2 regions of the Ureibacillus thermophilus genome follow, and region 2 is predicted to be linked to the other one. Evidence: riboswitches for the same ligand, from Rfam matches in the RefSeq annotation. Region 2 holds a riboswitch; the other holds the start of a gene.

Region 1 (16,426 bases), 1.0 Mb from region 2:
ATTTAAAATGAAAGAAGCGTTTGAAAAAATTCAATCGATTAACCCTGAGCAGCGAGTGGTGATTTGGACTTCTTCAAATGCAAGTGAACAAACAGGATTACGCCTAGTGCTTTATTTATTGAAAGAAAAAACAAATGCGGTATATAAAATCAATACGTATGAAGCTTATCACAAACTTTACAAAGGAAAAGAAGAAGATTTTCCTCGCCATACGGGAGAATTAAATATTGAACAGTTGCGTGCATGTTACGAACTTGTAAAAATGAAGGAATTGACGGTAGAAATGCGCCATTCTTTAGCAAAAGAAGGGGAACAATTATTCACTTCCGAGTCGATTTTACGAACGTATAAAAATGGGCAAATTTTGAGCGCTGAAAGTAATCGGGATGACGAGTTCATCATTGAAAAATTGAAGGAGATTCATGAAACGCAAGGGAAAAAGGATTTCCTTAAAGCTGCTAGATTAATTGGAGAAGTGCTTGGTCATATGCAGCAGCATACGAGCTATGAATGGCTTGAGTACCGCTTGCGCCAATTAATTGCCGAAGGGAAAGTAGAATATCAAGGCGAACTCCGAGGCATGAGATATTATGAGGTCAAATTGAAGGAAGCGCTTGTTGGTTAAAGCATGTTTATACATGCTTTCAGCTTGTAGACAAAGTCCCAAACTAGGGGCCAAATCTACAGGCTTTTTTTGTATAATAGGGATAGAATTCTTGGTTAACGGGGGAAATTTAGGATGTTATCGAAGCGTACTGACAATAAGGATAATCGCCAAAATCGTGAAGATAATCGCCGAAGTGGAGAGGATAATCGCCACTTCAAAGAAAATAATCGCCAAGCGCAAAAAACTAGGTAATAGAGAATGCGGATAATCGCCAAAATTATGAAGATAATTGCCGAAGCTGGAAGGATAATCGCCACTTCAAAGAAAATAATCGCCAAGCGCAAAAAACTAGAGAATAGGAAGAGCGAATAATCGCCAAACACGAAAATACTGATAAAGCAATAAAAAAGAGCGAAATCGAAAACTTTCGCTCTTTTCTTTATTAATTCCCCAACGCTTGCAATGGAGCTGGAATGCGGCCGCCGCGGCGAATGATTTTTTCGGAGCTGAATGGATTTACTCCTATTACTGGCGCTCGTCCTAAAAGTCCTCCGAATTCGACCATATCGCCTTCTTTTGCTCCTGGAACAGGGATGACACGTACAGCAGTCGTTTTCTTATTAATCATTCCAATGGCTGCCTCATCAGCAATCATGGCAGAGATGGTGCTGGCAGGTGCATCGCCAGTAATCGCAATCATATCAAGTCCAACTGAACATACGCAAGTCATTGCTTCCAATTTTGAAAGTGATAGTGCTCCTTCTTCAATCCCGCGGATCATGCCGTTATCTTCACTGACTGGGATGAAGGCGCCACTTAAACCGCCAACATAAGATGAAGCCATGGCCCCGCCCTTTTTCACCGCATCATTCATTAAGGCAAGGGCAGCAATAGTACCGTGAGTTCCAACCCGCTCAAGGCCGATTTCTTCAAGAATTTCAGCCACACTGTCGTTCATAGCATTTGTTGGAGCAAGGGATAAGTCCATAATGCCAAATGGAACACCTAAGCGTTTTGCCACTTCCCGGCCGATTAATTCCCCGGCACGTGTGATTTTAAATGCGGTTTTCTTTATAATTTCCGCTACTTCTCCTAAATCCGCATCTGGATAGCGTTTCAGTGCATTGAGCACCACTCCGGGACCGGAAACGCCGACATTGAGCACGGCTTCTCCTTCGCCAGAACCAAGGAAAGCGCCGGCCATAAAAGGATTATCTTCCACAGGATTGCAGAAGACAACAAGCTTTGCACAGCCAAGGCCGGATTTGTCTTTTGTCAGTTCGGCCGTTTCTTTAATGATTTCCCCTAATTGGCGAACCGCATCCATGTTGATTCCAGCTTTTGTGGTGCCGACAGAAATGGAAGCGCAAACCCGCTCAGTAGATGCCAAGGCTTCTGGAAGAGCCTCAAACAACACTTGGTCGCCTTTTGCGATGCCTTTGTGGACAAGGGCGGAAAATCCACCGATAAAATCAACACCAAGGGTAAACGCAGCCTGATCCAATGTTTTGGCAAGTTCCACTGCTTGTTCTTTTGTCGCATTGCCAAGAAGGTCGGCAATTGGCGTTATCGCAATCCTTTTATTAATAATTGGAATACCGTATTCTTTTTCGACTTTTTCAGCAGTCGATTTTAAATCTTTCGCGTAATCGGTGATTTTATCATAGATTTTTTGCTTCATTTTATCGAAATCTGAATCCGCACAATCCCGGAGATTAATCCCCATTGTGACGGTGCGTATGTCCAAATTTTCAGTTCGAACCATTCGGATTGTTTCTAACATTTCATGAATTTCAAAGTTCATGTTTGCACATCCTTTCACACACGATGCATTGCTCGGAAAATTTCTTCCAGTTGTACAGTAATGACAACCCCGATGGATTTTCCAAGGTCATTCAGTTCCTGTTGCAAAGATTCTAAATCTTTTAGTTCAGTTACGTCAATGACCATCATCATGGTGAAGAAGTCTTGTAAAATAGTTTGACTAATATCTAAAATGTTAATATTTCGTTCGGCAAGCACGGTTGTGACTTTTGCAATAATTCCGACTTGGTCTTTCCCAATAACGCTGACAATAGCTTTTCTCATTTGTATCACCTCTATTGATGTAATAAAAAAAGAGATTGGTTTTCCCAATCTCAAAAGCACAAGAACAATAACGGTTTTATCATTCTTCTGTCCTTTTGCCTGAGATTGTGAATCCTTCGGCGCCACAGATGTGGTCTCTCCAGAAGCTGCTCCTGACTGTAGTGTTACCCACAGCATTCATCGCTACACCTATTCAATTCGATACTAGATGATACTAACACCTTTGTTGAAATTGGTCAACTCACATTAATTGAAATATTAAAAGATTTTAATAATTTTGTTGAAATATGTATGTTTTTTTATATATATAAAGGGGAATAGATTTAATGAAACTTTAGAATTTTGCGGTCTTTCTCATTGACAATAAAATTCAGGCATGATATATTTATCTTGAATTCAAAATAAATTGATTCAAGATTTTTTAATCATATATATCTCGAATTCAGAATAAAATAAACTGGGAGGAATGAAAGATGGCAAAATGGGTTATTGATAAAGCGCATTCAGAAATTGGTTTTGAAGTGAGACACATGATGGTATCAAAAGTAAGAGGGCATTTTGAGTCTTATGAAGCGGAGATTGAAGCGGACGATTTAACAGATTTAACAAATGGAAAAGTTTCATTTACATTTGATGTGGCAAGCATCAATACAAAATTGGCAGATCGCGACAATCACCTAAAATCTGCAGACTTTTTTGATGTGGAAAAATATCCAACAATTACATTTAAATCAACAGAAGTGAAGAAAAAAGATGATGATGAATATGAAGTGACAGGGGATTTAACAATTAAAGATGTTACAAAACCAGTCACATTCAAAGTAGAATTCAATGGAAAAGGGAAAAATCCTTGGGGTGTTGAAGTTTACGGTTTTGAAGCAGAAGCGAAAATCAACCGTGAAGATTTCGGGCTTACTTGGAATGCAATGCTTGAAACAGGTGGCGTGTTAGTGGGCAAAGATGTGAAAATTAAAGCTGCATTGGAAGTAAACCCTGCAAGTGAATAAGTTGGATGAAAGCCGATACCTAATAAGGTCGGCTTTTTTATATGCCCATTTGCAGAAAGCGATATAGCTAAAAAAAGAGCGAATTTTTCATTCGCTCTTTTGATTTAATAAACTATGCTTTCTTCCATACGTAAAATACACGATTAAACCAATTATCATCCAGATGAAGCATGTGAGAAATGTAAAGGAAGATAATTGGGTAATGATGAACACGCAAAGGATGAATGAAAGAATCGGTACAATAGGAAATAAAGGTACTTTAAATCCTTCGTTTAATTCTTGAAGGTTCATTTTTCTTACAAAGATGACGCCGATCGATACGGCTGCAAAGGCAATCAAAGTTCCCATATTTACAAGTTCTGCCAATTTATCAATTGGAATAAAGCCGGCAAATAATGAAATAAACAGCGCATAAATCCACGTATTTTTTAATGGAATTTTACGGCGTGGATGAATTTCAGACAGCACTTTTGGAAGCATCCCATCGCGTGCAAAGGAGTACACAAGCCGAGTTCCTCCATACAGCATAACGAAAATCACTGTCATCATACTGATTACGGCCCCTACGGAAATTACGCCGAATACCCAATCTAGGTTTGCCAGCTCCATCGCATAGGCTACCGGATTCCCTACATTCAACTCCGTATACGGCACCATTCCTGTTAGAACGAGGGAAACAGTCACATATAAAATCGTACAAATGACAAGGGTTCCAATAATCCCAATCGGCATATTTCGCTTTGGATTTTTAACTTCCTCGGCCGCCGTGGATACAGCATCAAATCCCAAATAAGCGAAAATCACTAAAGCCGCGCCGGATAAAATCCCTTGGAAGCCAAAAGGAGCAAATGGTTGCCAGTTTTCAGGCTTCACATAAAAAGCTCCGGCAATAATAAAGAGCAAAATAATGCCGATTTTAATAAACACGATAATACGATTCAGCCGGGCAGACTCTTTTACACCTATCGTTAAAACTCCAGCTAAAAGCACAATAATCAGGATGGCCGGCAAATTGACAAAAGTTCCGTTGGCGGGGCTGAAGGAGCCGGACAAAGCTATAGGAATATGAAGTCCGAATCCTTCAATAAGCGATTGGAAATAAGCAGACCATCCTGTCGCTACTGCCGCAACGGCTAAACCATATTCAAGAAGAAGGCTCCAGCCGACGATCCATGCAATCAGTTCGCCAAACAGTACATAGGAATACGTATAAGCGCTGCCAGCCAAAGGGATTGCTGAAGCAAGTTCCGAATAGCATAATGCAGAAAAGGCGCAAACAATCGCCGCTAAAATAAATGAAAAGACGATGGCAGGGCCTGTATGCATGGCTGCAACGGTCCCCGGCAAAATAAAAATTCCTGTGCCGACTACTGCTCCCACTCCGAGAGCAATTAAATCAAAGGCATTCATCGACTTATTAAATTGGGCTTTGTGTTGTTGATTCAACGGTAATTTTCTAAAGAGTTGATTTTTCATAAGTGATCCATTCCTATATTAAAATAATAAAATTTTGATATTTAGAAAAATCTAAAAAGCGCTTTTAGTATAACACTTTTTCGCGTTGAAGTGTTAAAGAATATAAAAGAAATAATATTTAATAAATTAGCAAATTTCTGATAATTTTATTATTACCAAATTATTCTAATATAATTTCTACGATCTATTAATTAAGGTGTCCAATTTTTTTAACTTAATCAAGGTATGTCTAAAAGAAAATTCTCATAAAATCAGACAAATATAATGGGGGAGGGAACCTCGATCAACTTCATGGTTTGCTTAGGTCTCTCGTTATTGCTCTTTGGGATTTTGATGGCGAAATGGACCGCTTTCACATTGGTGATTTCCATTGTTGGCTGTATGGCCATGTTTGGAGGGTTCCTTTTAGATGGACGGACAAAAATAAAAAAGCCATTCCATCACAATGGCTTTACGTTAAACGATAAATGATAAAACGTTCATTCCAAATTTTTTCATTGATTGCAGGAATAGGAATTTCCATCACTTTTTCAAAGGGCGTGGACCGGTTTAAATAATCAAGGTAGTCGATGGTTGGATAATATAAAATCACATCCACTGGCCGTTTCCTTTCTTCTGTTGAACGCATAATATGGTGAAGCGCTTTCATGAAAATGGGCAAGGAAAAGGGGTTAAAAAAATAAAATTTATTTTCGTTCGGCTGAATTGCGTAGTCTTCGGCAAGGCAGCAAAGAAACTGGATATTTTCCTCCTTCTTCCGAAATTTTTTACAATAATTTTCACGGTTTTTTATCGCTTTTTTGATAAATTGTTCGTTCAAATCAATGCCTAAAACAGATGCGTTTGTTTTGTTATGAAGGAAAATGCCAACCCTTCCTAAACCGCATCCAAAATCCACGATGGTGTCATTTTCATTGATGTGATAATGCTTCAACAATTCTTCCAACGCCAAATAAGGAGTCGGCTCATAGCGGTTATAATGGGAAGATTGATAAATGCCATTGTTTATTCCGCAAGTGTCGATATGAAGAAATCGGTCATATGCTGCTTCGTTCATCTTTCTTTCTCCATTCATTTAAAGAGTGCGTTCTCATCATTGGTTGAACATTTATGAACATAGTATAATGGAATCAATGATGGTTTTACAGAGTGAGGAGAACGCATATGTTAAAAAAATTTTTTGGCCGAAAAAATGAACCACTAAAAAATAAAGTCGAATTTTGTGTATCCAATGAAGCCTTTGCCCATCCGGATGTGTACGATGTATTGGAGCAAAGGGAAGATGTCATTGTAGAAGATGCAGGATGCAATTCTTACTGCGAAATTTGCGACTGCCACTATTATGCACTTGTGAACGGAGAACCGGTTGCAGCAGATAGCGCGAAAGAATTATTGGAAAAAATTGAGGAAGCATTAAAGTTGAATTCCGTTCAATAGACGTTGCGAAACTCAAGTAACAGTTCCCGCGCTTTTGCATATATCAAAAGTGAACAAAGTTATGCAATGGAGGGAACGCGATGGCTTATCCCATGTATGGACTTGAACAGCTATTAATCGATGCAATATATTTTTTAGGAATTTTTATTATTGTGGCTACTATTATTTGTGTGATCTCCGGAGCAATTTATAGTTTTTTATATGGAGGCGTTTAAGGATTCCCTTAAGCGTTTTTTTATTGTCAAAAAATATGGCAATCCCATTAGAGGGAATTAAATACTTCTTAAATTGAAGGAGTCATCCATGGAACAAATGAAAGGCAAAGCGTCTAAAATCTTGTTGGAACAAGCATTTCAGCCATTGTATGAAAAAATCGACCGGCCTGAACAGGAAGTAAAAAGTTTGAGAGAAGAATTAAAAACGATCGCATTTCCCTTATTGAAAGCATAAATTATTTTATTTCGCACAAATGAAGGCTACAACTTTAACCACATTATCTCTCTTTTCTATGGCTGTCTGTGAGGACTCATTGTCTTGCGGAACAGCTTTTTTATGAATAAAATATTTTTGTGAAAAAGGCCTATAAAATTGTTTCCTGATTTTCATTTTTAGTTTGTAGTTGAGAAAAATATACTTTATAATTTTGAATTTTTATTCTTGCAAATTTGTAGTATATTAATAAATAGTAAAAAATGATTAATTATTTTAAATGTTCATAAATAGATATAGTATTTTTGATACATTTTTCGATATTAATAAAGGAGCATTAACTTTATATGAATGATAAAAATGTTTCAAAAAAGATGGAGCAATCTTATGACATTCATCAATTAAAGCAGGAGTTAAAAGAATTAAGAGAGCTGAAAGATATCCTTGATAAAACTTCCATCATCATCATTTTGGATGAGCAAGGAAGGATTACATATGTTAACGATTTGTTTTGTGTAACGGCTCAATATTCCAGGGAAGAATTAATTGGAAAAACCCTTCAAGTAGTGAATTCCGGGCATCATTCTAAAGAATTTTTTAAACAACATTGGCATGAAATTTCAAGAGGAAATATTTGGAAAGGTGATATAAAAAATAAAAAGAAAGACGGTACTTATTACTGGGTTCGTTCAACCATTATTCCATTTTTAAATAAGAAAGGGAAACCCTATAAGTATATTGCCATTCAGACGGATATTACGAAAGAAAAGGAATTGGAAGAAGAACTGAAACAATGTAATAAAAAGTACGAATTAATTTCAGAATATATTGAACATTTAGTGGCGCTGGTTGATGAGCAAGGGAAGTTTTACTATATTTCCCCCACATTTAATAAACTCCTGCATGATGATTTGAAACATTTGGAACATCAAAATTTGTTTGATTTAGTACATACAGATGATTTGGATAGGATAAAAAAGGAAATGCAACGATTATTAAAAAATGGAAAGTTCACAACGAAACAGGAATTTCGATTGCTCCATAGTGAAGGAAATTATATTGATGTGGAAGCAAAGTTTAAAATCATTCATGATGAGGATAATGCAAGAAGACCATTTATATTATTGGTGATGAGTGATATCAGTGTTCGAAAAAAAGTAGAGCAAAATATTTATCATTTAGTTTATTACGATAGTATTACCAATTTGCCAAACTGCTCTTACTTTATGAAAGAGCTTCGTTCCTATGTACGGGATATTCAATTAACGAAGGAAAAGTTTGCGATCTTTTGCATTGATTTAGACCATTTTAAATGGATTAATGACGAGCAAGGGCATGATGTAGGGGATATGGTCATTGCAAATGCGGCCAATAATATTAAAGAAGCGCTTCGGGAACAGGATGTTGCGGCCAGAATGAGCAGCGATGAATTTATGGTGCTAGTTAAAAGCATAAAAAATCAAGAAGAAGCGATTGCTATTGTGAAAGCCATTATAGAGAATTTCCGAAAGCCGCTTTATTTGAATGGAAAAGAGTATGTCATTACATGCAGCGTTGGCGTTGTATTTTATCCAGAGCATGGAAAAACGCCAGAAGAGTTGATTAAAAATGCGGATTATGCTTTATCTGAAGTAAAACAAAAAAGTAAAAATAACTATATGATTTTCGATAAGCAGTTTGAAAATGTTTCTTTAGAGCGCCGCATTATCGAAAATACCATGAGAAAAGGGTTGAAAGAACACCAATTCTTTTTAGAATATCAGCCAAAATTCAATATTCAAAACAATCAATTAGTTGGAGTAGAAGCGCTGGTTCGCTGGAATCATCCGGATTTAGGGGAAATCCCTCCAGCAAAGTTTATTTCCCTTGCTGAGGAGACAGGGTTGATTGTTTCGTTGGGAGAATGGATTATAAGAGAGAGTTGTAAACAAGGTAAAGAGTGGCAGGATAAAGGATTTGGTTCCTTTATTGTGGCAGTCAATGTTTCTATGCGCCAATTGGAATCGCCGGATTTTGTTCAAAAAGTCGAGCAAATATTAAATGAGACAGGATTTGATCCTAAGTTGCTTGAATTTGAGTTGACTGAAAGTGTATTAGCGGATTTAAGCAGCATCATACCTGTACTGAAACGCTTGAGAGAGCTTGGCATTCATATTTCTGTCGATGATTTTGGCACAGGCTACAGTTCTTTAAGTTATATTAAACATCTTCCTGTTGATACCCTAAAGGTGGATGCATCATTTATTAAAGACATTCATAATAATGAGGAAAGTAAAGCGATCTTCAAAGCGATTGTAAATATTGCGGATACGATTGGACTAAAAGTGATTGCGGAAGGCATTGAAATGGAAGCGCATGTGGATGCTTTGCTTAATGGCGGATGTACTATTGGTCAGGGATTTTTTTATAGCCGGCCATTGAAGAAGGAAGAGTTTGAAGAATTTATTCAAAGCAGCGGATTTATGTCTTCCAAGTGAAACGAGAATCTCTTGCACTAATCGCAAGGGGTTTTTTGCTTTTATTTGAAAATAATAACTTTTTAAAGAGTTATTTCTATTAAATGATTATAATTGTTGGTTTTAGAAGGAATGAATGAAGGAATATTCACTAATAAATACTATTTTTGAAAAACAGTTCGCCAAACAGCAATTCTCCATAAAAAATAGTCATAATTTATCGAAATATTCTTTTAACAATTGAGGATAAAAGTATTATACTATTTTAATAACAGAAATATTATTCTGAATATTCCACAAAATATTGGAGGCTTTACACTATGACAGAGATTACAATTGAGTTAACAGATAGTCCGAAAGAAAAGCCAGCAGCGGACCAACTTGGCTTTGGACATCATTTTACAGATCATATGTTTATCATGGATTATACAGAAGGAAAAGGCTGGCACGATCCACGCATCGTCCCTTACCAAAAACTTTGCTTAGAGCCATCTTGCATGGTATTCCATTATGGACAAACAGTTTTTGAAGGGTTAAAAGCTTACCGCACACCAGATGGAGGAGTGCAATTATTCCGTCCAGATGCCAATTTCAGACGCCTAAATCATTCAAATGAACGTCTTGTCATTCCACCGGTAGATGAGGAATTTGCTTTAGAAGCGTTGAAAAAATTGGTAGATGTAGACCGCGATTGGGTTCCAGATGCACCAGGCACATCTTTATATATCCGGCCATTCATTATTGCAACAGAACCATTCTTGGGCGTTCATCCATCCAAAAACTACTTATTTATGATTATCATGTCTCCAAGTGGCTCTTACTATAAAGAGGGAATTAACCCAGTGAAAATCTTGGTGGAAGAAAAATATGTCCGCGCCGTTGTTGGAGGTACGGGTGAAGCAAAAACAGGCGGCAACTACGCAAGTTCATTAATTGGACAACTCAACGCAGAAAAAGCAGGCTATGCTCAAACATTGTGGTTGGACGGCGTAGAAAAACGCTATATTGAAGAAGTGGGCAGCATGAACATCTTCTTCAAAATCGATGGAAAAGTGATTACACCGGCACTTACGGGAAGTATTTTACCTGGTATCACGCGCGACTCCATGATTAAAGTGTTAAAATCAAAAAATATTCCAGTGGAAGAACGCCGTATTACAATTGACGAAGTAGTCGAAGCTGCTGATAAAGGCAAGTTGGAAGAAGTATTCGGAACTGGTACGGCTGCAGTCATTTCTCCAGTAGGGGAATTGAAATATTTAGATAAACGAATTGTCGTAAATGACGGGAAAATCGGTGAAGTCTCTCAAATGTTATATGATACATTAACTGGTATCCAATACGGAAAAATTGAAGATCCATTCGGCTGGACAGTACGCGTATAATTGCCTTTGTACTTTTGCTGTAGGCTCGCACCTTGAATGACGGGTGCGAGTTTTTTCTTAGCTTTTGTGTCGGTTATTCACTTTGGCTAGCCTTTCGCTCTTATTATTACTCATAGATAAAAAATACTGTTGAAAAGGGAGGAAGCAAAGTCTATAATTACTAAAAGTTTACATTTTGTTTAGGAAAGGTTGAATGTGGTGAAAATCCGTGTTTTCATCCTTTTATTTATAGCGTTGATTTTGGTTGGTTGCAGTAATGAGGGGATAAAAAATACGATTCAACAAAAGGAATTATCCAGCAAAAATCAATTGTTATTAAAAGCGGCTGTCGGGGAAATGAATTATTATTATGAATTTATTGCTGAAAAGGGAAAATTTTTAAGAATTTGGGTTGAACGGTATCAATACGGAAAATTGGTTGAACAAGTTGGTGGCATTGGAACGGAGATGCTAAAAGATGAGAAAGGAGAAATATTAATTTACTTTCTCGATGATCCCGAATGGGAAAACTATTATTTGAGAACGGTAGTTTTGGATGAATCAGGCTATGCAGTTGCAAACGGACAAATTGCCAAACCCAATGCCAACTTGAATGCAGGCATCTGGAGTTCAAATCTAAATGAAAAAGTGCCGTTAACGGAAGATATGTTGTTGGGGTATATGGCATTTTTTGAAGTGGATGATGAAAGTTCAATGGAGATAAAAACCACTCTGGCGGAACCGAAAGAATTCATCGAGGAAAACCGCGATATTCCTGATATCTATTTAATTCGGGCTTCATTATCCGATGAGGAACGATGGGAATGGTATAACGAATCAGGAGAGGAATTATAGGATGCCGAAAAAAACATGAAAAATTTGCGAAAAAGGACATCGTTATTATAAACAAAACATACAAAGATCAGTAGTACAAACCAAGGCCAAGGTTTGTACTACTAATCTTAGTATGTTTTATTTTTTTGTAACTTTTTCTAGCTTTCAAACGTGGATATAGCGAAAGGAGGGCGTGAGAGTGAAGCCATGAATTTAGAACAAATGTATGTTGTATATGTTCAAGATATATATCGATATATTTTTTCTCTTTGCAAAAATCAAGACTAAATCGTGCAAGAAACCTTCAATTGCGCCTTCCTATATCTTGAAAGCCATAAAGATGAAAAAAATCCGTCCATGGCTCTTTTTATGAATTTGGTTTCTTCCGCAAACAATAAAGAGTAGGAGGGAGAAGATGAAAAGAGCAGTTTTTTTAGATCGGGATGGCGTGATCAACGAAGTGTTGACGAATCGAGTGAAATTTGTCAACAAACCGAAAGATTTATATTTTTTGCCGGGCGTTCCAGAAGCCATCCGCAAACTGAATGAGCATTTTGATTATATATTCGTGGTGACAAATCAAGGAGGCGTTGGGCTCGGTTATATGAAAGAAACCCAGCTCCAGAAAATCCATGAACACATGATGAATGAATTGAAAAAACATGGCGCCATCATCCATAATATTGCTTATTGCCCCCATAAACCGAAAGAGGGATGCTCATGCCGAAAACCCGGTTCCAAGCTGATAAAAGACCTTGCCGAAAAATATAATGTAGATTTGTCTAAATCCTACATGGTGGGCGATACGGATACAGATATTCAAGCAGGAAAGAAAGCCGGCACAAAAACGGTTTTCATCGGGGATGAAGAGCCTTTAGCCGATGCAGTTTTCCCTGATTTATTCACTGCAACGGATTGGATTATTAAGGATGCCCATATGGTTTAAAGCCACAAGCTTTTGTATATATTTCCAAACTTTAGATGAAAAATTTTGTTAATTTCCTATGAATTTGATAAACTACAAGTAATTTTTCTTGTTCTAAAGAATCAACCTCCTCGTGCATGCAAAAATAAAAGAAAAAAAGGAACGATTCGAATGCAGTATCATCCAGGCTGGAATTTTCAAAACAGCTATGTAAAACTGCCGCCTATTTTTTATACAATGCAAGAACCAAAGCCTGTTGCTTCTCCAAAGCTCATTATATTCAATGAATCACTTGCGGAAGAATTGAATTTGGATTGTGGAGCGCTGCAGACAGAAGAATGGATTGCAACTTTTGCAGGAAACTATATCCCGGAAGGTGCAGAGCCGATTGCCCAAGCCTATGCGGGCCATCAATTTGGCTATTTTACGATGCTGGGCGATGGGCGTGCCATCCTTTTGGGGGAGCATGTGACCGCAAATCATCAACGGTTTGATATCCAATTGAAAGGTGCAGGAAGGACACCATATTCTCGGGGTGGGGATGGCCGTGCTGCTCTTGGTCCGATGCTTCGGGAATACATCATTAGCGAAGCGATGCATCATCTTGGAATTCCGACGACGCGAAGCTTAGCAGTGGTCACAACAGGGGAGACGGTCATCCGTGATCAATATCTTCCCGGCGCCATTTTAACGAGGGTTGCTTCAAGCCACATTCGCGTAGGCACTTTTGAATTTGCGCGGAAATTCGGCTCCAAAGAAGATTTAAAAGCTCTTTGCGACTATACCATCGAACGGCATGATCCGCATATTTTACAAGAGGAACATCCCTATCTGGCATTTTTAAAAGCCGTAATAAATCGGCAAGCGGCAACCATTGCTAAATGGCAGCTAGTCGGTTTCGTCCATGGCGTCATGAATACGGACAATATGACGATCAGCGGAGAGACAATCGATTATGGACCTTGTGCTTTTATGGATATTTATCATCCAGATACGGTTTTCAGCTCCATCGATACGTATGGACGCTATGCTTATGGAAATCAGCCAAAAATAGGTGGCTGGAATTTAGCCCGATTTGCCGAATCACTTATTCCTCTCCTTGATGCAGATAAGAACAAAGCTGTAACCCTTGCAAAAGAAGCCATTTCCGCTTACCCAACCCTTTATGTATCCTACTATGTAGACGGTATGCGGAAAAAACTAGGTCTCATGTCTGCAAGAGAGGAAGATGAAGAACTCATCCAAGAATTGCTTGATTTGATGCAAACCTATAAACAAGATTATACAAATACTTTTAGAGCGTTAACGTTGAAAAAACTAGAAGGAGCATTTTTCCAAACTGTTGAATTTCAACATTGGCATCAACATTATAAAGAGCGGATAAAAGACCAAAATCCAATTGAAACGGAAAAGCTTATGAAGCAGCATAATCCTTCTGTCATTCCCCGCAACCATCGGGTGGAGGAGGCTCTGGAAGCGGCAGTGGAGCGGGGTGATCTTTCAGTGATGAAAAAGCTGTTGTCGATTTTGTCGGATCCTTATTCATATTCAGAAGAACAAGAGGAATACTGTACATTACCAGAATGTCCAGATGAACCGTATATTACCTATTGCGGTACGTAAAATTTAACTGTAATGGAGGAATCCACATGGAAAAAATTGAAGTTGGAGAAGTTTTTACAATTGGTGATGAAGAACAACAAGAAGAAGTCGAAGTAATTGCAACGATGACGGTGGATGGGCAAGATTATGTAGCTGTAGCTTATGTCGAAGATTTGCATGAAGATAATGAAGATGAGATTGAAGTATTCTTTTTGAAAGTTGATGAGGATGGTGACTTTGACGTAATTGAATCCGATGAGGAATATGATCAAGTGGCCGATGTTTTTGATGAAATGTTGGATGAAATGGAAGAAGAAGAATAAATTGATTGGGGGGAGCGTGAGAAACTCTTGCGCTCCTTTCTATTTGGAAATATATATAGGAAAATGCTTATTTCCACTCGATTACTTGAGATTTCCCACAAGCTTTAAACAAAATACTTGCAGGATATCAAAAAATATCCATTAAAATGTAGATAAAACAATTCAAAAAAGGGGATTTTCAAGTGCCTAATGTGCAATCAATGGGAATCGTTTTAGGCGTGAGTTTAGTAGGGGTTTGGATATTTACTTTATTGCATTTGCCGGTGCCTTGGCTTTTGGGACCGTTATTTTTCGTACTCATCAGCCAATTTTTTATCAAAACGGACTTTTATTGGCCAGCTGCCTTGCGCAATATGGGATTAATTATTATTGGTATTTCCATTGGACAAAGCTTCCAATTTCATATGTTTAAAAATCTTGGTTGGCTCATTGGTGTCATGCTGTTAATGAACGGAATGATTTTGCTTTTTAGCTTTCTTTTATCTTTAATGCTTGTGAAAGTAGGGAACTTGCCTTTAAAAACTGCAATTATTTGTACGGTGCCTGGGGGTTTTTCTCAAGTTGTCGCATTTGCTGAAGAAGAAGAGATTGATTTGCCGATTGTTACCTATTTCCATGTAATCCGCGTGATTTCGATTGTTATAGGGATTCCGCTGCTTTTGCATGTGCACGCGATGAACAGCCAGAAAGAATCAGCCATTTCTTTTTCCACATTGATGGCTTTAATCCTCTTATTTCTAGTTGCCATCGGGGCAGTGTGGGTAGGGAAGAAGATAAAAATCCCGGTTCCTTATTTTTTATTGCCGTTAATCCTCGTGATTGGATTGCAGTTTTTCTCCATAAATACGCCGGAAGTCCCTAGCCCGTTTCTTCAAATGGCCCAATTAATGATGGGGGCGTATATTGGAAAATTATTAACACCCAAAATGCTTGTATTTGAGAAAAAGATAATATTATTAGGGATTATCACGACCATCCTCTTATTGTTATTTACTGTTGGACAAGGATGGATGTTGATGAAAATGATGAATTATTCTTTGGCTACTGGCATTTTAAGCACGGCGGCAGGGGGGCTTGATCAAATGAGTTTGCTTGCCAGTGCAATTGGAGCTGATGTGAGCGTTGTGACCGTATTTCAATTGTTTCGGATTTTATTTGTATTCATCTTTATATTGCCTTTATTGAAAGCCTTTTGTCATTATATCGATCAAAGGGATGCGGGAAGGGTTTAATTTATTGAAAAAGTTGTTTCTAGTCTTTGGCATAAAGTAATATTTTCATAGATAGCTGAACATCAACGGTCTATACATATGTAAAAATAAAAAACAATATTAATGAACTGTCGATTGTTGAAATCTATGAAAAAATGGTATGATATATATTAGTTTATTCTAGATTACAACCTTTATTTCTGATGAGGAGATTATGACATAAAATGAAGGACAACAAATTAGAATTATGGAAAAAGGCTGTGAAAACGGGAATTATCAAGTCTAATTTAATTCCGATGTTCGCTGCTTTAATGCTGGCCCTTTATACGTATAATTTAAGTTTCATTAAACATATTCCGCATATAATTTTTGCACTCATTGGAACGGCATGTGTGATTGGGGCAGCTGGAATTTTCAACAACATTTATGATCATGATATTGATGCGAAAATGCCACGCACTAAATTAAGGCCTTCTGTGACGGGGGAAATTCATCTTCGTACAATGCTTGTGGTGGGCATTATTTTGCTGATTGTTGGAATTGCCTTTTTGGCGTTGACAACATGGACAGCTGCATTGCTCGGATTCCTTGGGGTGTTTTTCTACGTAGTTCCATATACAATGTGGACAAAGCGGAGAACGATTTGGAACACGGAAGTAGGAAGCAT
Region 2 (16,426 bases):
CCATCTAAAGACACCGGTTAATTATGATGTAGTTTACATATTGGAACAGCTTCAAAAACAGATTGATTTTGAATTCCAGCGGCATTTTGAATTTGCGCCGATGCATATTCTCATTTTCGTTAAAGGAATCATGTAAAATGTGGTTGGCGAATTGCCAACCACATTTTTTCATCGTTTTCTTGTGAATTGAGGCATCCGTTTTTCGACGAAAGCGCGGACACCTTCCGGAAAATCGACAGAATCCACAAATGGTGTAGAGCCTTGCCAAAGAGCAGGGGTAGAAGTAACACACTCTTTTACTGCATTTTTCACGGCAAGTAGTGAAGCAGGGGACATGCTTGCTACAAGTTTACCTAAACGAATGGAAAATCTCGTTAATTCTTTTTCGGGCACCAAGTAGTTTAACATGCCAGCTCGATACGCTTCTTCGGCTTTAAAAGTGCGGCCGGTGAATACAAAATCTTTCGTTGTAGATGGTCCGACTAAATCGACAAGGCGTTTTGCAAATTTGTTATTTAACGTAATGCCAAGCTTGCCGACGGGAATGCCCAAACGAGCTTTTTCTGAGCCGATGCGTATGTCGCAAGCTAAAGCAAGCTCAAGACCGGCGCCCATGGCAGGCCCGTTAATGACGCCGATTGTAGGGAGCGGCAAATTTTCAATAGTTGAAATCGTATTTTCCATTCTTACAAAAGCTTCTTCTGCTTCTTCTAATGACATCCGATTGAATTCCTTAATATCTGAACCGGCAGTAAAATTTTCACCGGAACCGCGAAGAATCAATACTTTGTTTTTTGGATTTTCAATCGATTGTGTTGCAATTTTTGCAAGTTGATCCCACATATTAGCTGTCAATGCATTTTTTAATTGCGGCCGGTGGATGGTAATAATGGCTAAACCAGCAGTTTCCTGATAAACAATTTTGGCTTCTTCTTCTTCCATTCTTGTTGTTCGAACTTGCATCCCTAGATACCTCCTTAACATTAGTTCCATCTTACTTGAAACAAGGAAATCATCCTAGAGTTATTTCAATATTCATAAAAAATTAAACAATTTTCAGAAAAAATCAACTGTTTTATAACAGATTACTTAATGGAACTGTATTGATAAATGAAAAAAGCTGAGGTTGGGACAAATCTAAAAAAACATCATTTTCTCCAAGGAGAAAATGATGTTTTTTTGATATGTTATTAAAATTGATTTCCGTTCCGGGGACGCTTTCATGCGAATGAAAGACGACTATATGAAAAACGGTCAATTGAAAGCTGGATACAATGTACAAATCGCAACAGAAGGTCAATACGCACTAGCTTATAGCATCTTTCCAAATCCTACTGATACACGTACATTAATTCCGTTCTTGAATAAGATAGAAAAGAATTATTTTCCGTTGCCAAAGTATATTGTCGCAGATGCTGGTTATGGTAGTGAACAAAACTATGAAGACATCCTTTCGAATCGAAAATGTGAGGCACTCATTCCATATACCATGTATGAGAAAGAACAAAAGAAGAAATATAAACAAAATCCATTTCATCCAGACAATTGGATGTACGACGAAGAAAGTGATACCTACATTTGTCCAAATCAGCAGCGAGTAACCTTCCGTTATCGTTCTGTACGTACAGATAAGACTGGTTTCAAACGAGAATTGAAAATTTATGAATGTGAAAACTGTTCAGGATGTCCATTTCGTTCATCATGCACAAAAGCAAAGGAAGGCAATCACCGAAAGGTCATGGTGAATGAAAAATGGGAACAACAAAAAGAATATGTAAGAGCGAAGCTTTCAGAAGAAAAAGCTGGTTCTATTTTCCGTCAACGTAAAATAGACGTAGAACCAGTTTTTGGATTCTTGAAGGCTAATTTGCGTTTCACTCGATTTTCCGTTCGAGGAAAATCGAAAGTGGAAAATGAAATGGGCATTGCCTTAATGGCCGTGAATTTACGAAAATACACGGCCAACAAAGATCAACTAACCAAAAACAATGGGGATAAATGGAAAAAAGGAGAATTTGAGTTGGCTCAAATTCTCCTTTTTCCTATCTAGAAGCTAGTTTTGTCCCAGCCTCTTTTATACATTGTTTTACATCATTGGAGGATATCCCTGATGAACGATTGTCATGATTGTAAACCAACCAAAAACAAGTCCAGCAGCTAGTCCAAAAATAATAGCAAGAACATTTTTAGCTTTGATAGCACGGAATGCCGCAACTAATGAAAGAATAGCAATTAAACCAAAGATTAACATTAATAAGTTCATGAAAAATATTACACTCCTTTCGACATCCACAGAGTATGTCGGTAAAACAATATTCCTTCTTTATTTTATAGCAACGGTCATAAAATGTCGAGGATTAAAAGTGACGTTTATTTGAACAACCTCAATTATTTCGTCCATAAGATACAAATAGCTATGGAATGTTCATTTTTTCCAAACCATTGTATAATACGCTAGAGGTGATGAAATTGTTGGATGTAAAAATTTTAACTGTTGGACCTGTACAGGCCAATTGCTACATCGTAAGCAATAAAGAGAAAGATTGCATCATTTTTGATCCCGGTGAAGAAGGAGAAAAAATTCTTTCAACGATTCAAAAAGAGCAGTTGAAGCCGAAAGCGATTTTTTTAACTCATGCTCATTTTGACCATATTGGCGCCGTCGATATAGTGAGAGAAGCTTTTCATATCCCGGTTTATCTTCATAAAGAAGAAGAGGATTGGCTTTTTGATCCAAATAAAAATGGCTCTGGAAAATACGTTGGGCTGCCGACATATCGTTTAAAGCCGGCAGATGAAATCATCAACAAAGAGCAATCCTTTGAAGTGGCGGGCATGAAGTTCCGTGCAATTTTTACACCAGGGCATTCTCCGGGAAGCATTTCTTATATTTTTGAAGAAGATGGTTTTGCGATTGTAGGAGACACGCTGTTTCAAGGAAGCATTGGCCGGACTGATTTGCTTGGCGGTTCCTTGGAGGTATTACTGAAATCCATTCATGAGAAATTGCTTGTGTTGCCTGATGACTTTATTATTTATCCAGGCCATGGTCCTTATACAACACCTGCCCATGAGATGGATTCAAATCCGTTTCTGCATGGTTTTTAATTGATGTGCAAAATAAAAAGCATCGAAAAAATCCGATGCTTTTTTATTTTCATTTATTAATGTCCTGCACCAGGAACGTGGATAAAGGTTGTGTAATAAGTAAATCCAGCAAAGAATATTGTTAAATATGCTCCAAAAATGTACATATACATGCGTTCTGAAAGGTTTAAGAAGCCTAATAATAAGAATAATACCGAATTACCAATAAATAATAGCGAAACCTCGACCATATCGCCAAGGTAGAACATTACGGCGAAAATACCTGTCCAGAATGCTAAAACTTTATACATATTAGCCATGTCGATTCCCTCCTTTTTGTAGCGACACAATATTTCAATGCTTATTATAAATGATAATTGACAATATTGTAAACTGAATACTTCAATAGATTTGTGACAATCAAGTGTAAAATTTTAGAATGTTACATTTGGAACATTGATTTCATATTTGCAAAAGTCGCATTCGTGAATCATACTTTCAAATTGGACAAAATTATTTTCTTCAAATAACGCGTCGATTTGTCCGTTTAGATATGACTGGTGCAAATCACAAAGAATATCGCTATATTCAGTAATTTGGCTTCTGAAAGGGCAATTATAAATCGTTAAAATCACTTTTTTCCCTTTTTCAGTATCGACAATTTTTGGAATGTAGCCTACAAGTAAAGCCGCTTCAGATAATATTTCCACCTTTTTTTCAAAAGATACTGGCAAATTTATTTTAGCAAGACGGGTGCGCATTTCATTGTATCCATCTTTGTAGCTGATTTTTTTTGCTTTTTTTAATCCTTCTTCTCCAAAGGCTTGTACGAGTTCAATCGCCCATTTGACTAAATATTTATCTTCCCTTTTTGGAAAACTTAAATCGACGCCTTGTTCTGACACTTTATATATACGGCCAGGTCTTCCGCCTTTGCCTGATTTTAAAAAGTCCGCAGTGATTAAATGGATTTCTGCAAGTTTTGTTAAATGCAATCTTGCCACATTGGGATGTATATTAAATTTATCTGCTATATCTTGTACGGTAAAAAATCTTTTTTGCTGCAACATATATTCATAAATTTGAAAACGAGTTTCGTCAGCCAATGTGCTAGTAATTTTTAATGGATGCAACATTCTGTAATCCCACCTTTAAGTATATATATTATGCTAATTCAATTGTATCTTTATTTTTAATGAAATGATAGTGAAAATATAATCACTCTCTAGAATCTTAGGAAAATATTCAAAAAATGTAACAAAATTTGTCAATATCTTTTTGAAAATAAATATTTTGATTGGAAAAAAGGCCGAAATAAAAATTTTCAGAAAAACCCTTTTCGAAGGGTGCAGTTCGGCTTATACTAAATAAAAAAGCGGTCACAATTCTTGGGGAAGAAGGTGATATGTTTGGAAGTTGAGTCCGTCGTTGAGACGAAAGCCAATCAGCTTTTGTTAAAGGCCATGCATTTTGGGGCGAGCGATATTTATATAGAACCGGGGCCGAATCATTATATTGTTCAATTCCGGAAATATGGAAAAGTATTCCCTTCCGGCCAACTTCCCATCGATTTAGGGGACCGAATCATCTCTTTTTTTAAATTCAAATCTTCATTAGATATCAGTGAAAAAAGAAAGCCTCAAAGCGGTTCCTTTGAACAAAAGATTTCGGATTGTTTGTATTCCTTTCGAATATCCACTTTGCCTTCCGTCTATAAAAAAGAAAGCCTCGTGATTCGTTTATTTCTTCAAAATGCCTCCTATCCAATTACTTCATTATGTTATTTTCTCCCGACAGCTGAAGAGTTATTAAAATTGGTTTCGAAAAGCCAAGGATTGATTTTATTCTGCGGTGCAACGGGTTCCGGCAAAACGACGACTCTTTATTCGTTAGTGAAATATTGCAGCGAAACATTGGGCCGGCATGTGATTTCATTGGAAGATCCTGTCGAAAGCAGCCAGTCGTATATGCTTCAAATTCAAGTAAATGAGCGGGCAGGGGTAACATATGCAAGCGGATTGAAAGCGATTTTAAGACATTCACCGGATGTCATTATGATTGGCGAAATCCGGGATGAAGAAACGGCGCAGATTGCAGTCAGAGCAGCGCTTTCAGGGCATTTAGTGCTTTCCACCATTCATGCGAAGGATACGGTTAATTGCATTTACCGGTTGATGGATTTACACATCTCCATTGAAGAAATTCGGCAAGCTGCGGTAGCGATTATTGCCCAGTGTTTAATCCATTTAAAGGACAGCGACAGCCGCAAAGCAATCTATGAAATTTTAGCTGATGATGTTTTGCATGATGCCATGAAAGCAATCATTGAGGGAAGGGAGTATCAACTGCCTGTTGAGAGAACGTTGGAGTATCAAAGGGCTTGGATTGAATCAGGAAAAGACCAGGTTACAACGAATGGGTCAATTCGCTGATGCCTTCTTGCATAAGAAAAAGGAAAAAGTGCGGGATGTTCCATCGCTTTTAAAAAGAACGAGCGTTTTATTGAAGGAAGGATATATTTTTTCAGACGCTTTATTCATGCTGCTACCTTACCATGTGCAAGAGTTGGAAAAATGGAATGGGAAGCTTCAGCAAGATTTTAATAACGGTGCATCGGTGACGGATATTTTAAAAAATTTTCCCATTCCAAAACATCTTCTGTTGACGATTCAACTGGCGGAAGAAAAAGGGGAATTGGCCGAAACCTTGTCACAAGTTAGTGAACAGATGAAATTTCAGCAGGATTTGCAGAAAAATGTGGGGAAGTTGCTTGCCTATCCTGCATTTTTAATGATGATTTTAACGATCATTTTTGTTGTATTTCGGAATTACTTTTTGCCAAATATCCAGCAGATTACTGCAAACAGTGATTCAGAAGAGTTAACGAGCTTAAAATTAGCGGTTGTATTGCTCCATTTTCCGGATTTTCTGCTTCTATCTCTTGTTATCACTTTTATATTCATCGTTTCATGTCGCCATTATTTCAGAAAATGGAAGGTTCGTGAGCAATTAAAGATTATCATGAAAATTCCCATTGTTCGTTCGGTCTATCAATATCATTTTACAAGACAATTCTCTTATTTAATTGGGAGTTTATTAGTATCAGGAATTTCTCTTCAACAAGCATTGTCCATTTTGGAAGAACAGAAAACAAGCCACTATGTTTCCTATATTGCAACTCAATTAAAACAGCGGGTCATTTTTGGAGATTCTTTATCTGAGGCTGTAAAAGTAACGCAATTTTTTGCCTCGAATTTTGAAGAATTTATTAAGCATGGAGAGAGGAGCGGTTACTTAGGACGGGAAATGCTTATTTTCAGCGAAATGCTTTATGAACGGATGCAATCGATATTAAAAACTTGCATGGCCGCCATTCAACCGCTTTTCTTTATACTGATTGCCATTTGCATTATTGCTGCTTATATCAGCATGTTGCTTCCAATTTACGACCTAGTTGAAATTATGTAAAGGGGTGGGAGATTGAACCAAAAAGGCTTTACATTAATTGAAATGTTAATCGTACTTTTTATTATCTCCATCTTAATTTTAATTACCGTTCCGAACGTTACAAAACATATGAATTCCATCGATGAAAAGGGCTGCAGCGCCTACCTGCAAATGGTTCAAGGGCAAGTGGAATCTTACCGGATTGATCATAAAACGATTCCTACAATGGTGGACTTACTGAATGAAGGGTATTTAAAAGAAGACATGGACAAGTGTCCGAACGGAAAAGCAATTTCCATTCATGAAGATGGAACGGTTTCTTTAGTTGAATAGCTGGGGACGGATTGGCATGAAAGACGAAAAAGGCTTTACTTTGCTTGAAATGCTGTTGGTGTTAATGATTGTTTTATTAATTGGTGGAATCACTTCATCTTTCTCAATCAAAGTGACGGAAAAAATGATTGTTGACCAGTTTTTCCATCAATTAAAATTAGATATTCAAATGGCGCAAATGTGGGCAATTGAACATGAAAAGAGCTGCTATGTTTCCTTTTCATCCTCCAAAAAATATAAGATTTTTCATCAAATGAATGAAGTACTCCTTGAGAGGGAAATTCCTGAACTAATTACATTCAGCAATTTAAGTACTTTATCAACCCTTTCCATCAATTCGAAAGGGATTGTGAGGAATTTTGGCACGCTCACTTTTCATACCCCAGATGGTGTAAAGCTTCTCATTATCAATATTGATAAAGGGCGAATTCGTTATGTGGAATGAAAAGGGTTTTTCCATGATTGAATCACTGTTAACTATCAGCATTCTTTTTATGTTGATCAGCCTAGTACCAATCGTTTTCCAATTGAACCATTCGTTTTATAACAAAGTCCTTGAATACCATGCCATCCAAGTTGCCTATGAGGGAGTGCTGATTGCAAAGACAACGGGGATGATGGTAGGGAGCAAATGGATTGATGAAGTGGAATTTCATTGGAATTTTCAACATGATGGAATTTGTGTCCAATACCATGATTTAGATAAGGAACGATCAAAATGCGTCAATGGAAACGGGGAGTTTTAAAGCATCAGAAAGGATTTACCCTCATCGAAGCGCTTTTTCAATTAGTGGTTTTTGCGCTATTTACTCAATTGGCGATAGGTTTTTATCTTCTAATTCAACATTGGAATGCAAGTTTTTTTACAGAAGAATCTATAGAATGGGAAATTTTTATCCAAGATTTTCAACAATATTTGCTGGAAATTGAAGAGATTTATCAAACGGGGAATGCTTTATATATTGTAGATTCGTCGGCGGAGAACATAAAAATTGACAAAATTTCAGACGTGCTGCGGCTTCAGATAAACAATAAAGGATACGTACCTTTGCTCATGGGCATCAAAAATGTCGATTTTTCCATCTCTGATCCTTTTCTGACGGTTAAGATAGAGTTTTTAAATGGTATTGTAAAGGAGAGAGAGTTGTTTATCCAATATGTTGAAAAATGAAAAAGGAATAATGTATCCCATCGCAATTCTATTATTGTTTTTTGTCACCTCTTTTGTAATCTTTTATAGCACATCCTATTTAACTCAATTTTCAATCATTAATTCATTGGAAAACATCTATGTTCGTGCTACGATTAATTTATTGAATAGATAGTTGAGAGTTTTGTGCAGAAAGGTGTCAAAAAATGAGGAAAATCTATTTGGTAGGATTCATGGGATGCGGTAAAAGTGCAATCGGACGCCGATTAAGCTACACATTAAGATTGCCTTTTTACGATATGGATAAAGAAATCGTAAGGCAACAAGGCATGTCGATTCCAGAAATATTCGAAAAATACGGTGAGGAGCATTTTCGAAATTTAGAGACGGAATTTTTAAAAAATTTCCGCGACGAAGCATGCATCATTGCGACGGGCGGCGGTGTTGCGATGAGGCCAGAAAACCGGCAAATTATGAGAAAAACAGGTTTAGTCTTTTTTCTCGATGCTCCTTTTGAAGATATTTATAATCGAATCAAAAATGATAAAAATCGACCAATTGTACAACGGTCAACGAAAAAAGAATTGGAGCGGCTATTTTATTACAGACGGAAATTTTATCGAAGAGCTGCTCATATCCGTGTCTTTACCCATAATCGCAGCATGCGGCAAATCGTCAATTATATGGCTTTCCAAGTGAATCGATTAAAAGGCGAATAAACATAAAATTATTTTAGAAAAATGTTCGTATTTTTAGCGGAATTTTAAAAAAATGTTGCCTTCTTTTCTATTCAATGTTAGGATATTTCCAAAGATATCTATGAATGAAAAAATTTCATATTGAGCGGATGATTGTGCGGGGAGAGAACGTTTTTACGTCGCCGAAGGAGCAAGTAGTGGAACTATGAATCTCTCAGGCAAAAAGACTCGTACGGGACGCAACTCTGGAGAGTGCTGATTTTCAGCCACCCAAGAGGAAAGCCTGCTTGCCAATACTGCAGGTGTAACTTTCAGGTGAAAGGACAGAGAATTCCCAAAACAAGGGGGATTTTCTGTCCTTTTTTACCTAATATTATTTATGAATATGTTTTTAACCAATCATTCAAGGGAGGTTTCTCGATGGGAGAATTAAAAAGAACCCCGTTATATGATGAGTACGCAAAATATGGAGCAAAAACCATTGATTTTGGCGGGTGGGAATTGCCAGTGCAATTTTCATCGATTAAAGAGGAACATGAAGCTGTAAGAAACCGTGCTGGTCTTTTTGATGTTTCGCATATGGGAGAGATTATTGTCGAAGGGGAAGATTCCCTCTCATACCTTCAAACATTGTGTTCCAATGATATTTCTAAAATTTCTGTCGGTGGTGCACAATATAATGTTATGTGCTATGAACATGGCGGGGTGGTGGATGATTTAATTGTTTATCATCTTAAAGAACATCAATACTTGCTTGTTGTCAATGCGGCAAATATCGAAAAAGATTTTGAATGGCTGAAAAAGCATGCACAAGGCGATGTAAAAATTACAAACAAATCCGATGAGTACGCCATGATTGCTGTTCAAGGCCCTCTTTCAGAAAAAATATTGCAAAAATTAACAAATACACAATTGTCAGAAATTAAACCGTTCCAATTTAAATCTTCTGTCGATATTGGCGGTTATTCTGTACTGCTTTCTCGGAGCGGCTATACAGGGGAAGATGGTTTTGAACTTTATGGGGAACCGAAAGCCATTGTTGCATTATGGAATCGCTTATTAGAAGCAGGAAAAGAGGACGGGCTTATTCCATGCGGCCTTGGCGCTCGTGATACCCTTCGTTTTGAAGCATGCCTTCCACTTTACGGACAAGAATTATCGGAAGAAATTTCTCCTCTTGAAGCAGGCATTGGCTTTGCTGTGAAACTTCAAAAAGAGTCGGACTTTATCGGCAAGTCTGTACTTATAAAGCAGAAAGAACAAGGACTTTCAAGAAAACTTGTAGGGATTGAAATGATTGAAAAGGGAATCCCTCGCCATGGCTATAAAGTCTTTAAAGGAGATCAAGAAATCGGCGTTGTCACAACGGGAACACAGGTGCCTTCCACAAAGAGAAATTTAGGACTTGCCTTGTTGGACATCCAATATACAGACATTGGCACAGAAGTGGATGTGGAAATTCGAAATAAGAAGGTAAAAGCGCAAGTTGTGCCGAAACCATTTTATAAGCGGGAAAAATAATACATGGAGGTCAAAAAATGAAACATCGATATCTTCCAATGACGGAACAAGATAAACAAGAAATGCTTGCTACAATCGGGGTAGAAAGCATTGACGATTTATTTTCGGACATTCCAGAAGAGGTTCGTTTTAAAGGGCTTTACAATATTAAAGAGGCAATCTCTGAGTCTGCATTATTGAAAGAACTAAAAGCATTAGCAGATAAAAATACGAATACGGAAACGGCTGTTTCATTTTTAGGTGCAGGCGTCTACAATCACTATAAACCTGCCATCGTTGATCACGTCATTTCCCGTTCTGAATTTTACACAGCTTACACGCCTTACCAGCCGGAAATTTCACAAGGGGAATTGCAGGCAATTTTTGAATTCCAAACGATGATTGCCGAATTAACGGGCATGGATTTGGCAAACTCCTCTATGTATGATGGCGGAACGGCGCTCGCTGAAGCAGGGATGCTTGCCGCTGGTTCAACTCGACGCAAAAAACTTATCGTTTCTGAAGCGATTCATCCGGAATACCGTGAAGTGGTGAAAACATATGCTTACGGCCAATCCATTGAAGTAGTGGAAGCGCCAATCAAGGATGGAGCCACAGATATCGAAGCGCTTAAGTCCCTGCTTGATGAGCAAACAGCCGGGGTGATGGTACAGTATCCAAACTTCTTTGGTCAAATTGAAGATATTAAAAAAATCGGCGACCTTGCTCATGAAGCAAAAGCGTTATTCATCGTTTCAGCTAATCCGCTTGCATTAGGCATTTTAACGCCTCCTGGAAAACTTGGTGCGGATATTACCGTTGGAGATGTGCAGCCATTTGGGATTCCTGAAAATTTTGGTGGGCCGCACTGCGGATATTTTGCCACAACTTCCAAATTAATGCGGAAAGTTCCAGGGCGTCTTGTCGGTCAAACGGTAGACCAAGAAGGCCGTCGCGGCTTCGTGTTGACATTGCAGGCCCGCGAGCAGCATATTCGCCGTGAGAAAGCAACTTCCAACATTTGCTCCAACCAAGCATTGCTTGCCCTTGCTGCTTCTGTTGCAATGACGGCATTAGGCAAACGGGGCATTCAAGAAATGGCAACGCAAAATATTATGAAAACTCGTTATGCAAAAAATGCATTTGAACAAGCTGGCTTTACCGTTCCATTCCAAGGTTCTCACTTCAACGAAATCGTTGTGAAGGTCAATAAGCCAGTAAGTGAAATCAATCAAAAATTATTAGAAAAAGGCATTATTGGCGGCTACGATTTAGGCCGTGATTATCCGCAGTTAGAAAACCATGTGCTAATCGCTGTTACAGAATTGCGTACGAAAGAAGAAATCGACCAACTCGTACAGGAAATGGGGGCTTACAATGCATAACGAAAATCAACCGCTCATTTTTGAAATTTCGAAAGAAGGGCGCATCGGCTACAGTTTGCCAGAGTTGGATGTGCCAGAAGTGGAGCTTTCTGAACTGATTCCACAAGAATATATACGCGAAGAGCCAGCTGAACTTCCTGAAGTTTCAGAACTGGATATTATGCGTCACTATACAGCGCTTTCCCGCCGCAATCATGGGGTGGATTCCGGCTTTTATCCACTTGGCTCATGTACAATGAAATATAATCCAAAAGTAAATGAAGAAGTTGCCCGCTTCTCAGGATTTGCCAATATTCATCCTTTGCAAGATGAATCGACTATCCAAGGGGCAATGGAGTTAATGTATGAGCTGCAAACGGCTTTAAAAGAAATTACCGGTATGGATGAAGTCACATTGCAGCCTGCTGCCGGCGCCCATGGGGAATGGACAGCGTTAATGATGATTCGAGCATATCATGAAGCAAATGGAGAAGGACATCGAAATAAAGTCATTGTTCCTGACTCTGCCCATGGTACAAACCCTGCTAGTGCAGCAGTTGCAGGATTTGAAATCGTCACAGTGAAATCAGACGAAAATGGATTAGTTGACTTGGAAGATTTGCGCCGCGTCGTTGGAAAAGATACAGCGGCACTCATGCTTACAAATCCAAATACCCTTGGTTTATTTGAAGAACATATTGTCGAAATTGCTGAAATCGTCCATAGTGTTGGCGGGAAAGTGTATTATGACGGGGCAAACCTCAATGCCATTATGTCGAAAGTGCGTCCTGGCGATATGGGATTTGACTGCGTTCACTTAAACTTGCACAAAACTTTTACAGGTCCGCACGGTGGTGGAGGTCCCGGTTCTGGTCCAGTAGGGGTGAAAAAAGATTTAATTCCTTTCTTGCCAAAACCAGTGCTTGTGAAAAAAGAAGATGGCACATTCCATTTTGATTACGACCGTCCACAATCCATCGGCCGCGTCAAACCATTCTACGGCAACTTCGGCATCAATGTGAGAGCCTATGCCTATATTCGCTCCATGGGGCCTGAAGGATTAAAATTGGTAACAGAATATGCGGTGTTAAATGCCAACTACATGATGAGAAGACTGGCACCATATTTCGATTTGCCATATGATCGCCATTGCAAACACGAATTCGTATTATCTGGCCGCCGTCAGAAAAAACTTGGCGTTCGCACGTTGGATATTGCTAAACGGCTTCTTGATTTCGGCTATCATCCGCCGACGATTTACTTCCCGCTTATCGTGGAAGAGGGCATGATGATTGAGCCAACGGAAACGGAATCAAAAGAAACTTTAGATGCCTTCTGTGATGCCTTAATTCAAATTGCAAAAGAAGCGGAAGAAAACCCTTCGATTGTACAAGAAGCGCCTCATACAACCGTTGTAAGCCGTTTAGATGAAACTCAAGCGGCAAGACATCCGATTTTGCGTTACCAAAAACAATAATAAAAAATATCCATGAGCTTAGCCCTCATGGATATTTTTATATGATTTTTATATGTTTTCATAAGATAGACGTATCAGAATAAACATAACGAGAAAGTTAATTTTTTGTTTTCACTTTTCCTGTCCAAGTTTTAAAACCGCCTTGTAGTTGATAAAGCTGGTTGTAGCCTTTTTTCTTTAAGAATAAAGCTGCCCGGGAACTTCTTGTCATATTTTGGCAATATAAATAGACAGGTAAATCTGGTCGAATTTCTTTGTAACGTTGACGCAATTGGGTGAAAGGAATATTGCGAGCCCCTAAAATGTGGCCCGATTCGAATTCTTTTGTTTCGCGAACGTCAATCAACTGAGCTTTTCGATAGCCTTTAATAAATTCCTCCTGCGTCAAATTTGTGACAGCTTTTTTCAATCGGAATGAGCTAATGAGTACATAGATAATGATAGCACCTAGTATAATTGCAATCGTATATAATACTGTTGCCACTTCAAAATATCTCCTTTCTATTACAAGAACATTATAAATAAGAATAGGGCATAATGCTAGGAATTTCTTTAGCCTCAATGATTGATAGCCATTTATAAATATTGCTCACACACTTTGTTTTACACGGAGATCTAAACGACTGCAAAACTCCTTGGAATTGGGGAAATCATGCAGATGTACTATTGAAAAACACAATCCAATCAAAAGAGCCGAAACGATTCATCGTTCGGCCTTTTTGATTGGGTCTATTGTATATAGTTGGAAAGATTTTTTTAGAACATCAATTTTGCCGGAAGTTGACAACGACTTTTCTATATAGGAATTGAAATAAACGGGAATATCTTAAAATACTGTTTGACAAAGAATGTGGGAAGCGAATAACTGGATGAAATAGGATGGTTATTTTGGGCGAGATGAGAGATTCCAATCATCAGAAGTTGAAATGGCTATTTTTCAGTTTCATATTGTTCTTCGGCTAATTCGAGCAGATTCAATTTTTGTAACTTGTTCTTTGGAATCAAGAAGGTTGCTGTCACAACACCTGGATGGCGTCCAATTTCGATTGATCCATTAATTGTAGCGCGGTTCATGACTTCGGGTACCGACATATCCAATAAATTGGCTGCACGGTTTAATGCGTTGTCTGTTGCGATGTTTAAGTTTTCACCCGTACCAATAAAGGAAAGAGGGAGAGATTCCTCAAGGGTTTCAAAGCCAAACGTTTTTGCCAATTTTTGTGCGGCAATGAGTTCTTCTTTTGAAAATGGTTTGGCTGTGTATGGTAAATCTTCTATATTTGGTAGTAAAATCGGTCCTTCAATGGTCAATCCTTTTAATACATGTACTTCCAGTTCCACAAGTCCCGCAACGTCTGTTGTATGACCGGCGATTTCTCCATCCCCTTGCATTGCGTGCATATCTCCCACATAAACGCCACCACCCGGAACTTTTACCGGACAAATTAGGATGGCTCCTTTACGTACCCGGCTTATATCCATATGACCATCTGTACGGTGTGTATCCAATTCCTCTTTTGTTACGCTGTATTCGTGGGGTGCTCCAATTAAAAAGGATCCGAAGTCTCCAGCGTTGTGTGAATCAGGCAAGGCAATTGAAGGGGTTGTCCCTAATTGTCCCAGAAATGGGCGCATTCGAGCGATGGCACCGACTAAGTCGCCTGGAGCAAAAGTGGTAATGGGGTTTTGCTGAGAGTTTTCAGGAATACGCATATATTTGTATGATTGTTCAGCGATTTTTTCTGCCGTTTCTTTTGGTACTGTGACACCAATGGGAACTTTGGGATGGAAGGTCATAGTGTAGCCATGATCGATTTTAAAAGGTGAAGCTTCTGATCCACAGTTGGCACATCGTACAGCTGATTGGCCGATTCCTTTTAATACTGTCTTTGGTGCAATTTCTCCACAATTCGGGCATTTTCCAGCTACAAACGGATCGCCGATGAAACGATCTGAAATTGTCACATCATGACCGGATGCTGTGGCGATTGATTTCACTTCGATGGATTTGATTTTTATGGCAATCGCGTCACCAACTTCAGCACCTTCAACATATACAGGTTTTGTTACTTCATGTCCACCGCGAATCGATGGCGTAATCATCGGACCCCAACAACCGGGGGCGGTATTTGCAATAATTGTGCCACCATCACGTACAGGTCCCAGCATTTCATCTTCAGGATTTAAAATGCCGTTTGTAAATTGGTTGACGAATAGCGTTTCTACCGCTTTCGCAGCAGTATGTGTTTTTCTAGACATTTGATTAGCCCCTTTCAAAATAAATTAATATAACTTATATTACCATTTTTTTATAAGTTGTAAAACTATTTAGAATATTTTATATTTTGAGTTTTGCAGATGAATACCAAATGAAATTTTCATTCGTCTTTCGAAGCGAATTCTATCAACTATATAAAACCTTTTATTCGTGTCGATATTAACTTTTGGAATTGAGGTTACTTACCTTATATGAAAGTAACAAAAAACAAAGAAGTAATAGAATAAGTGTTCTTTTTTTATGTAAAAAATAATTAAAAATCCGATGCAGTCATCTCTGTTAAATGCTGTCTAATTGTTTAAGTTCAACTTTTTGATCTAAGCTAAATGGAATGTTTTTGGTGCAAGCTACATAATTCATTTGAGCTCTTTCAATTTCCTGTTCTAAGAAAGTGGCATTCGTCCATTCAGTTTGATACAATGAGTTAGTTGTGAGGTGGGAAACGAATGAAAACAAAATGGTATTTTATTAATTCGGGGCCATGCAGTCCATCTTATAATATGGCTTTAGATGAAGCGCTGCTTGATTTCCACAGCAAAGGGGAAATTCCGCCGGTGATTCGCTTTTATCAGTGGAATCCGCCGACGCTTTCCATCGGCTACTTCCAAAAGGTGCAGGATATCAATTTGGAAGCGTTAAAAGCGCAAAATATTGGGTTTGTCAGAAGACCGACCGGGGGAAGAGCCGTATTGCATGACAGTGAATTAACATACAGCATCATCGTGACTGAACAATATCCAAACTTGCCTGAAACGGTGACAGAAGCTTATCGCTTTTTAAGTGAAGGTTTATTGAAAGGTTTCCATAATTTGGGGTTGGATGCCTATTTCAGCATTCCGGATACTGGAGAGAAACAGGAAGCGTTGAAAAAGCCGAAAAGCGCGGTATGTTTTGATGCCCCAAGCTGGTATGAACTTGTTGTAGAAGGTAAAAAAGTCGCTGGCAGTGCACAAACTAGACAAAAAGGTGTTGTGTTGCAGCACGGTGCGATTTTATTGGACCTTGATGAGGACAAGCTGTTGTCTTTATTTAATTTTCCTTCAGAAGAAGCGAAAAATAGAATGCGCATCCATTTACCTGAGAGAGCCGTTG

The links. A riboswitch is a leader RNA that binds a small molecule or an ion and turns the genes downstream of it on or off. The one in region 2 is predicted to bind glycine.
Region 1: linked by a shared signal. The riboswitch ahead of DKZ56_RS04080 (ACT domain-containing protein) and the one ahead of gcvT (glycine cleavage system aminomethyltransferase GcvT) in region 2 are both predicted to bind glycine.

The regions. Positions count from the first base shown of each region.
Region 1 is NZ_CP036528.1:822,778-839,203, forward strand. Features, by position in the region: gene DKZ56_RS04070 (DUF1835 domain-containing protein) at 1-625, shown strand, start outside; gene DKZ56_RS04075 (PFL family protein) at 1,050-2,411, opposite strand; gene DKZ56_RS04080 (ACT domain-containing protein) at 2,426-2,701, opposite strand; glycine riboswitch at 2,773-2,848, opposite strand; gene DKZ56_RS04085 (YceI family protein) at 3,169-3,702, shown strand; gene DKZ56_RS04090 (amino acid permease) at 3,790-5,178, opposite strand; gene DKZ56_RS04095 (class I SAM-dependent methyltransferase) at 5,630-6,235, opposite strand; gene DKZ56_RS04100 (YuzB family protein) at 6,343-6,615, shown strand; gene DKZ56_RS15705 (hypothetical protein) at 6,696-6,830, shown strand; gene DKZ56_RS04105 (hypothetical protein) at 6,919-7,065, shown strand; gene DKZ56_RS04110 (sensor domain-containing protein) at 7,392-9,521, shown strand; gene DKZ56_RS04115 (branched-chain amino acid aminotransferase) at 9,821-10,885, shown strand; gene DKZ56_RS04120 (hypothetical protein) at 11,084-11,719, shown strand; gene DKZ56_RS04125 (D-glycero-alpha-D-manno-heptose-1,7-bisphosphate 7-phosphatase) at 12,114-12,644, shown strand; gene DKZ56_RS04130 (protein adenylyltransferase SelO) at 12,795-14,246, shown strand; gene DKZ56_RS04135 (DUF1292 domain-containing protein) at 14,273-14,548, shown strand; gene DKZ56_RS04140 (AbrB family transcriptional regulator) at 14,731-15,780, shown strand; gene cyoE (heme o synthase) at 15,984-16,426, shown strand, end outside.
Region 2 is NZ_CP036528.1:1,871,785-1,888,210, forward strand. Features, by position in the region: gene DKZ56_RS09245 (hypothetical protein) at 1-136, shown strand, start outside; gene DKZ56_RS09250 (enoyl-CoA hydratase/isomerase family protein) at 169-963, opposite strand; partial or broken gene DKZ56_RS09255 (transposase) at 1,220-2,050, shown strand; gene DKZ56_RS09260 (DUF2759 domain-containing protein) at 2,087-2,263, opposite strand; gene DKZ56_RS09265 (MBL fold metallo-hydrolase) at 2,464-3,108, shown strand; gene DKZ56_RS09270 (DUF2626 family protein) at 3,165-3,407, opposite strand; gene DKZ56_RS09275 (helix-turn-helix transcriptional regulator) at 3,522-4,223, opposite strand; gene comGA (competence type IV pilus ATPase ComGA) at 4,491-5,519, shown strand; gene comGB (competence type IV pilus assembly protein ComGB) at 5,503-6,555, shown strand; gene comGC (competence type IV pilus major pilin ComGC) at 6,568-6,867, shown strand; gene comGD (competence type IV pilus minor pilin ComGD) at 6,884-7,312, shown strand; gene DKZ56_RS09300 (hypothetical protein) at 7,302-7,613, shown strand; gene comGF (competence type IV pilus minor pilin ComGF) at 7,586-8,038, shown strand; gene DKZ56_RS09310 (shikimate kinase) at 8,224-8,736, shown strand; glycine riboswitch at 8,865-8,955, shown strand; glycine riboswitch at 8,959-9,044, shown strand; gene gcvT (glycine cleavage system aminomethyltransferase GcvT) at 9,136-10,236, shown strand; gene gcvPA (aminomethyl-transferring glycine dehydrogenase subunit GcvPA) at 10,254-11,600, shown strand; gene gcvPB (aminomethyl-transferring glycine dehydrogenase subunit GcvPB) at 11,593-13,056, shown strand; gene DKZ56_RS09330 (rhodanese-like domain-containing protein) at 13,154-13,540, opposite strand; gene DKZ56_RS09335 (acetamidase/formamidase family protein) at 13,987-15,315, opposite strand; gene DKZ56_RS09340 (lipoate--protein ligase family protein) at 15,781-16,426, shown strand, end outside.